2 regions of the Ferdinandcohnia sp. FSL W7-1320 genome follow, and region 1 is predicted to be linked to the other one. Evidence: predicted binding sites of a transcription regulator. Region 1 holds the regulator's gene; the other holds the start of a gene.

Region 1 (4,198 bases):
TACACTTAAGAAGTTAAAGAAAAACAGGAGAATCAAACTGGCTAAAGGAGCTTATATACATTCTGATCAGGGAGGTCACTATACCAGCCCTGTTTATCAAAAGCTGGTGAAAAAATTCAAATTGGAACAATCAATGTCTAGGAGAGGTAACTGTTGGGACAACGCCCCACAGGAATCATTCTTTGGTCATTTTAAGGACCTGGCTGATATAAAATCATGTGAAACTTTAAAAGAACTTAAGCAAGAAGTGAAAGCTGCCATCCACTACTACAATCACTACAGATATCAATGGAATATGAAAAAGATGACCCCTGTTCAATACAGAGATCATCTTCTTAAAGTAGCCTAGCTTTTTTTAAAATGTCCTTTACAAGGGGTACAGATTACAACGGAGGTTATTTTTTTTATAGATTTCCCTACTCTATCGAATTTGCCGCTTCCATTTCTGCTTTTAGTGCCTTCCTGTAGGCACTTTTTGATACAAGAATACTGATTTCATATAATCCGAATAACGGTACTGTAACCATTAAATGCGAGATTATTTCAGGAGGTGTGATTAAACCTCCGATGACTAATAGAATAAAATACGCGAACTTTCGTATTTTAGATAGAAACATTGGTGTTACTATTCCCAATCTTGTTAAAAACATCACAATAACCGGCAGTTGAAACAAAAAGCCAAACGGTAAAGTCAATTGCAACAGGAATTGAAAATATTCGTTAATTCCAATCACCTGATTTATATCAAGGCGTTCCGCTAACCTTGTCATAAAGTTCACTACAAACGGGAACAAAATAAAGTAGGAGAAAGAAACTCCTATTAGAAAAAGGATTACCGAAAGCGGAATATAACTCAAGGTTACCTTTCTTTCCTTTTCATATAAGCCAGGACTGATGAAGGCCCAAAGTTGATAAAGTAGAAAAGGAGATGAGATAACAAGGGCAATGATAAAAGCAAATTGCATATAGATTTTAATTGGATCTGTCATACGAAAAGCATTCATTGTCAGCTCTTTTGCTTCCTCTGCATTTTGCAAATAGAGAATAACTGGCTCTGCGAGAAAAAAGCTTCCTAATGCAACAATGAAGAAGAAAACGACTACGTAGATCAGTCGTTTTCGTAACTCTCCAATATGATCATAGACGGACATTTCTTTTTCATTCATGTGACTCATCCTATCATTACTTCACATCTTGAGTTTCATTCTTCTTAACATCATCATCGTCATCGTCTGCTAAACCTTTTGTTGCGTTTTTAAACTCACGCAATGTATTACCCGCTGCTTTTCCTAGTTGAGGCAACTTCTTCGGTCCAAAGATTAATAACGCTGCAAATACAATCAATAAAATACTACCGAATCCAAGACTTCCCACTGTAAGTCACCTCCCTACAATTATAAGATCTATTATTATTCTTCACTTGAATCATTTGAATCATTTGAATAATGCTTTAAGAAATATACAAGGGCTTGTAGTTCTACGGCCAAATCAATATGGTGAACCCGAATATGTTCAGGCACATTGATTCGTGCTGGGGTAAAATTAAGAATACCCTTGATCCCTTTATTAACCAAGCGGTCTGTAATCGACTGAGCTGCCCCAACCGGCACCGTTAGAATAGCCACCGTTACATCATCAGGCAATTCTTTTTCCAGGTCATCAAGATGGTGTACCTTTACTCCACCAATACTACTACCTACCTTATTATAATCCACATCAAACGCAAGCTCAATTTTTGTATTATTATTTTTTGAAAAATTATAATGTAAAAATGCTGTACCTAAATTCCCTACACCGATTAAAGTAACCTTCGTTAACTCGTCTTGATCTAAGGTCTTACTAAAAAAGGATAATAAATAATTGACATTATAACCATACCCCTTTTTTCCCAATGCTCCGAAATAAGAAAAATCTCTCCTAATTGTTGCGGAATCAACCTTAACCGCATCACTTAGTTCTGCAGATGAAACCCTCTGTTTTCCTGAGGCATGCAAATTTTTCAAAAATCGATAGTAAAGTGGCAGCCTTTTGGCAGTTGCTTGTGGTATTTTTGATTGTTCAAGATTCACCTTAATTCCTCCACTAACTTGGAACTAACTATAGCTCCCTTATAAAATCTCCGTTCTTTCCACCTGTTTTTTCAGCCAAATAAGTTGGTCCAATGACCATTCCTTTATCAACCGCTTTACACATATCATAGACAGTTAGCGCACAAACAGATGCAGCAGTAAGTGCTTCCATTTCGACACCTGTACTGCCCTTTGTTTTAACTGAAACCGTGATATTTAAAATATATTCATCTTGGATTGTCCAGCTAAAACGTATATCAACGCCCTTTAATGCCAATGGATGACACATCGGAATTAACTCTGACGTCTTTTTGGCTGCCATAATCCCGGCAACCTGAGAAACAGCAAGGACATCACCCTTACTAACCTCATTATTTATTATTTGCTCATAAATGATTTTATTTACAGTAATACTTGATTTTGCAATTGCTGTACGGACAGTATCTGCTTTTTCCGTAATGTCGACCATCTTGGCACGACCTTGCTCATTAAAATGGGTAAATGATGACATAAACAAACCCTCCCATAAACTATACACTATTTTAACACATCTGTCTTTGATACATCTGTGAACAATATCATTGCAGTTGCTCTAATTAGACAATATAAGATACACTGATGATAGAAACAAGAGGTGAAATAACATGATTTTACTACAAGTAAATCAGCTCAAAAAGTATTTTGCTGCTGATCTTATATTATCGAATATAAAGTTAGAAGTACAAACTCGCGACCGTATTGCCATCGTTGGACGAAACGGTGCTGGAAAATCAACACTTTTAAAAATTATTGCTGGCCATATGTCTCATGATGGCGGTGAAATTATCAAACCGAAAAGTGTTACCATTGATTACCTCGCTCAAAACACCGGACTTGAATCGAGTTTGACCATCTGGGAGGAAATGCTAACTGTTTTTGCCTCCTTACAAAAGCTTGAAAAAGACCTTAGAGACTTAGAGGTTAAAATGGGAGACCCATCCCTCTTTGAAAATCCGGTTGACTACCAAAAATTACTTGAAGAATATGATCAGCTACAGGTTGATTTTAAGGAAAAGGGAGGCTATCAATACGAAGCTGATATTCGATCCATTCTACATGGTTTTAATTTTACAGAAGAAGACTACCAAACCAAAATATCCAGCTTAAGCGGCGGTCAGAAGACACGCCTTGCCCTTTGTAAACTATTACTAACCAAGCCTGATCTGTTAATCTTGGACGAGCCAACTAACCACCTTGATATCAACACACTTACGTGGCTAGAACAATATCTACAAGGATATCCTGGAGCACTATTAATCGTATCCCATGACCGATACTTCCTTGATAAAGTGGTCAACCAAGTTTATGAAATTTCAAGACACACAAGCACCAGATATGTCGGTAACTATAGCAACTATTTAAAACTCAAGGCTGAAAACTATGAACTTGAGTTGAAAAAATATGAAAAACAACAAGAAGAAGTGGAAAAGCTAAAGGATTTCATCGCAAAAAACCTAGTTCGAGCTTCAACCACCAAGCGTGCCCAAAGTAGACGAAAGCAACTTGAAAGAATGGAGCTAATGGACAGGCCGTTAGGTGATGAAAAGTCAGCTTCCTTCCGATTTGAAATCGAGAGGCAAAGTGGAAATGACGTACTAAGTGCAAAAGATATCACCGTTTCGTACGAAAAAGGCAAACCGATTATCAAAAATATTAATTTCAATATTTACCGTGAAGATAGCATTGCTTTAGTGGGTCCAAACGGAATCGGAAAATCAACCTTACTAAAAGCAATTATTGAAAAACTCGACAACGTAGAGGGAACATTTCGCTTTGGTTCACATGTGACCATCGGTTACTATGATCAACAACAAGCGGACCTCAACTCGAACAAGCGAGTTTTAAATGAATTATGGGACGAATACCCTCTTAAAACTGAAAAAGAAATCCGTACGGTTCTTGGAAACTTTCTCTTCTCAGGGGATGATGTGTTAAAAACCGTTTCAACCTTAAGTGGTGGCGAGAAAGCAAGACTTGCCCTTTCGAAGCTAATGATGGAGAAATCTAATTTTCTCATTCTTGACGAGCCTACCAACCACTTAGACCTTGATAGTAAGGAAGTACTTGAAAATGCTCTAATTGATTATCCC
Region 2 (4,198 bases), 3.5 Mb from region 1:
TTGCAATCGTTCCAGCAAGTGGGCATCCCATGGATGTTAATGTCATTGTAACTTGAGCGACACCCTCATCGTTCATATCCACATCATAAACAAGACCTAGGTTAACAATATCAATTCCTAACTCAGGGTCTACCACTTGTTCAAGCGCCCCCAACATATTTTCCTTTAAAGCTTCATCCATTTAAAACCTCTCCTTTCGAGAAATAGCTTATTTAAAAGGTGTCTAGCTCCAGGTGCCATCGGCTTGAGGTCATAAGCCAATCGCTTCTGAAGGTAAAGAACACCTTCTGTCAGCGCTCGTCTTATGCTTGTCGCCGATATACGGCGCCTTGCGCTTTTCTTAAGTATAACGAAACAATCTAAGAATGTGAAATCCCCTGCATTTTGCTAAATATAGTTAACCTCTGAGTTGCTTCATGGCAGCTTCAGACATCCGTTCAGGGGACCAAGCAGGATGCCATACCATTAAAACCTCTATATCATTTACTTCTTCAAGGTAGGCAACTGCATGCTTTACTCCACTGGTAATACTATCATGTAGTGGGCAACCAGGTGTAGTTAGCGTCATTTCAATATACACATTATTATTTTCTTTAATATTAATTTCATAAATAAGTCCTAAATCAACAACATTAATATTTAATTCAGGGTCAATCACTTGTTTTAACTGCTCAAGGATTTTTTCTTTTAATTCCATTATGTTTCTCCCCTTTTATTTAAATAGAACCCTTATAATGCTGTAACTGAAAAAGAATGCTGAAGCGACAAAAATACTTTGACCAATCGAAAAGATAAGCAATTGTCCTGTGGCAAGGGCCAAAATTACGACAATACAACCAGCAACGAAACCTGTAAAAATGGGTATTGCCATTTTTTCATCAATCATTTGTTTTAAAGTAGGAACATCGCTTTTACCAATCTGTTTGCTATATTTATGTGTCCACCAAAGAAAAGGAATAATTTTATATAAATAGCCAAGAATGCTACCTGCAACCCATAAAAAGATATAAAGAAAGACTAGTACACCATATAATTTGTAATACCCTGGTAAGAGAGCAAGAACCATTCCGAAAAAGTGAATAACTAAGCCAAAACAAATGGCAATTAATGAAAAAATAAATGGTTTATCAAGCTTTTTCTTTAATCTAACCTTGATGATAGTGGAAATATGGTAAGAAAATAAGGCGAAACCAGCAAAAAGCAAAACCATACCAACTTGTAACATTAGGTTCAATTCAGTAATAAAGCTGAAAATGGTTACAACAAGTCCGAGGGCATAAACAAAATAAACCCAACTTGATAGTTTCATCGAAAATCCGTGTGCTAACGAAAACATAGGAACCATTTTATAGGAAAAGCCGAAAATTAAAAATGTAAACCATCCTGCGGCACCTAGTAGAATATGACTTTTTAGAACAGCAAAATGATCTAGGTGAGCTATTCCAGCACCTAAATTAACAATCAATAGAATTCCTAACGAAATAGTGAGTAACAAGCAAAATAGAGCACTACCAACGAATGCAGTTAGAATGTTTTTCTTTGCCTGTTTTTTCATTGTCATAAACATTTGAACAAGAAATAATAATATTCCAATTATAGCGAGTGATCCTGTAAAAATAGAAATGGCTGGTGAAAAAGAAAGAGTGATGCCAAATCCGCCAAACCCAATTGCCGTAATCCAAAATTGAATAAATCCGAATTTTTCACTCCAAATCGGAGTCAAAAATGCTACCGGTATAAGCTGATACATTGCCCCCATCGCAACCATTAAGGCCCAACCAAGAATAAGTAAATGAGCTGATGATAGAATGGCAGGGGCCCTAAAGTTCCCATCAATCACCATATGTCCATTGAATAGCAGGATGACTTGGGATGTGACCAATGCCGCAACACTAAATAAAATGAAAGAAAGTGGTAGCCTGATATTTGTTTCATTTGATAATTGAGGTATCATGATCAAGCAGCTCCTTATTTTGTAATCTCAATTTGAAAGCCGCCTTCAGGATGTGGTTCTGTTATATGCTTGTAACCAAGTTCTTCAAGCTGTTCATATAAAAACATAGGTTTACGATCATTTATAATCGTCAATGTTTCACCTTTGTTTAGTTTCTCGAGAGCCTTTAACGTTCGCATCATTGGAGTTGGTGGCTCAAGACCTCGGTTATCTAATATCATTATTTGTCACCTCTTTTAGTAAAGGTAACCTTCCAATGTTTTTTATCAATTTGCTCTACCTCGTTTGAAAACCCTTTTGCCTTTAAAATAGGAAATAAAGGAGTCGGTTTGAATGGAGCATGTAAGATGAATGTATCTCCATTCTGTAGAGGTTTAACGGCTTCCATAATCTTTTGAAATGGCTCAATCTTATTTTTAAGATCTTCCCTAACATCTACTTCTACTACTTTTGATTCCACTTGAAAGTCCCCCTTATCAACGTTTATAAACTAATGATAATCATTTTCAATGAGAAACGTTGTGACCTGAATCACAAATGCAAATTTTATTTAGGATTGTCAATTAGGCTGAAAGTTAGTTTTAGAAAATCTCATCATGCAGTTTCATATGATCTAATAAGTAATAACCGTCTGTAGTCAAGTCAACAATATGCTTCTTTTTCAAAACAGAAATCGTTCGACTCACTGATTCACGAGTTGTTCCGATCATATTAGCGAGTTCTCGATTTGTAAAATGAGTTGTAAGTTTAAAGCGATTTCCAGTCTTTTCACCATTACTCCTACATAGACGAAGTAAAAGCATTATGATTTGTTCTTGGGTGCTTAACAAAATTTGTTCTTCTAGACGTTTTTGGAGGTCTATTATTTTTTCACCAAGCACTTTAAAAATTTTTATGCAAAGCTCAGGATTTTTTAGCAATATGTCTTCAAACTTATCAATGGGGGTGAAGATGATATTTGAATCCTCGATTACTTCGGCATGTGCGGGATATCCGCCTTTTCGAAAAAAGCCAGCATGAGGAAACATTTCTCCTGCTTCTAGAACAGAAACAATTTGTTCCTTCCCATGCATATCAGACTTGTAAATTTTTACTTTTCCAGATTGGATGAAAAATACACGATCAAGTGGATCGTCTTGCATAAAGATAAACATCTTTTGTTTATATAATCGTGACTGTGAAATTTCTACAATTGGGTCGAGTTCTTCTGATGTTAGTTCCCGAAACAAGGGTACTCCTTTCAATTGTTCACGAATCGATGGCAATCCCATCTGTCTCACTCCTTGTTCAAAATAAACTATATATGCGGTTACTCAACATTTAGTGTAACAATTCCACTTTTTAAAACAGTGATATAAATCATAGTCGGTGAGGATGACAACAATGTTCAAAAATTGGACACAAAAAAGCTAGGAGTCAAACTCCTAGCTTAGTTATCATGCTTTTCTTCAGCGCAATTAAAGCAAAGTATTCCATTTTTATCATCTAATACAACACCATTAATAAAACCATCTAAACAAAAAATATCTTTTTCACATTCCTTACATTTGCCTACAAATTCCTTCATGTGTTCACCCCGTTAATTCTTTTAAACTCCACAATCATGAAGAATGACAAGATGTTTACGTGGGATATTCATTTAATCTAATTATCGCATAGTTTTCGGAACATATGATAAAAAACATACGTAAATAGTGATTTGCTTCACAACATGGTCTAAAAAGACTCGGGTACAATGGACCCATAAATCAAAAGGAGGAATTTTAAAATGGTATTTGCAGCGAAAGTAAACGCACCAGATTATGCACCGAAGGATAAGCATCCAACAATCTTTAGAACATTTGATAGTTTACAACCAGGTGAAATCATGGAGCTATCAAATGACCACGATCCAAGACCACTCCAATACCAGTTTATGATCGAACGTGGTGACGCATTCACTTGGGAATACCTTGAACAGGGACCAGAAGTATGGCGCGTTGCAATCGGTAAAAAATAAAAAATCAATCGCAGATTCCAATCTCTTACATAGTGTAGGCATGGTCTTTAAAGGCTTTGTTTACACTTTTTTTGATTCATGATGAATTTTGTTTGGTAGGCTGTTTCATTCATGCTACTATGAAGAAAAAATCAAAAGGGTGTTTACTGATGAAAATCCCGACATTCATAGGTGTTCTTTTGGCTGGGGGGGAATCAAGGAGATTCGGAAGCCCTAAGGCATTTGCGCAATTTCAAAACAAATAT

The links. Region 1 encodes Rex, which represses fermentation and respiration genes when NADH is low (regulators of the CRP and FNR family bind a similar motif). Its sites were predicted from a motif close to TTGTGAAATATTTCACAA; they were not measured.
Region 2: NST91_RS18935 (DUF2249 domain-containing protein) is a predicted target of Rex. The motif match lies at 2,474-2,491, and genes of this name have one in related genera.

The regions. Positions count from the first base shown of each region.
Region 1 is NZ_JBBPAM010000001.1:320,109-324,306, reverse strand. Features, by position in the region: one part of gene NST91_RS01660 (IS3 family transposase) at 1-349, shown strand, start outside; gene tatC (twin-arginine translocase subunit TatC) at 417-1,166, opposite strand; gene NST91_RS01650 (twin-arginine translocase TatA/TatE family subunit) at 1,183-1,374, opposite strand; gene NST91_RS01645 (redox-sensing transcriptional repressor Rex) at 1,410-2,069, opposite strand; gene moaC (cyclic pyranopterin monophosphate synthase MoaC) at 2,098-2,580, opposite strand; gene NST91_RS01635 (ABC-F family ATP-binding cassette domain-containing protein) at 2,714-4,198, shown strand, end outside.
Region 2 is NZ_JBBPAM010000001.1:3,835,131-3,839,328, reverse strand. Features, by position in the region: gene NST91_RS18955 (metal-sulfur cluster assembly factor) at 1-181, opposite strand, end outside; gene NST91_RS18950 (metal-sulfur cluster assembly factor) at 398-697, opposite strand; gene NST91_RS18945 (heme-copper oxidase family protein) at 713-1,954, opposite strand; gene NST91_RS18940 (DUF2249 domain-containing protein) at 1,969-2,175, opposite strand; gene NST91_RS18935 (DUF2249 domain-containing protein) at 2,175-2,414, opposite strand; gene NST91_RS18930 (cyclic nucleotide-binding domain-containing protein) at 2,536-3,225, opposite strand; gene NST91_RS18925 (hypothetical protein) at 3,384-3,521, opposite strand; gene NST91_RS18920 (DUF2249 domain-containing protein) at 3,723-3,953, shown strand; gene NST91_RS18915 (molybdenum cofactor guanylyltransferase) at 4,103-4,198, shown strand, end outside.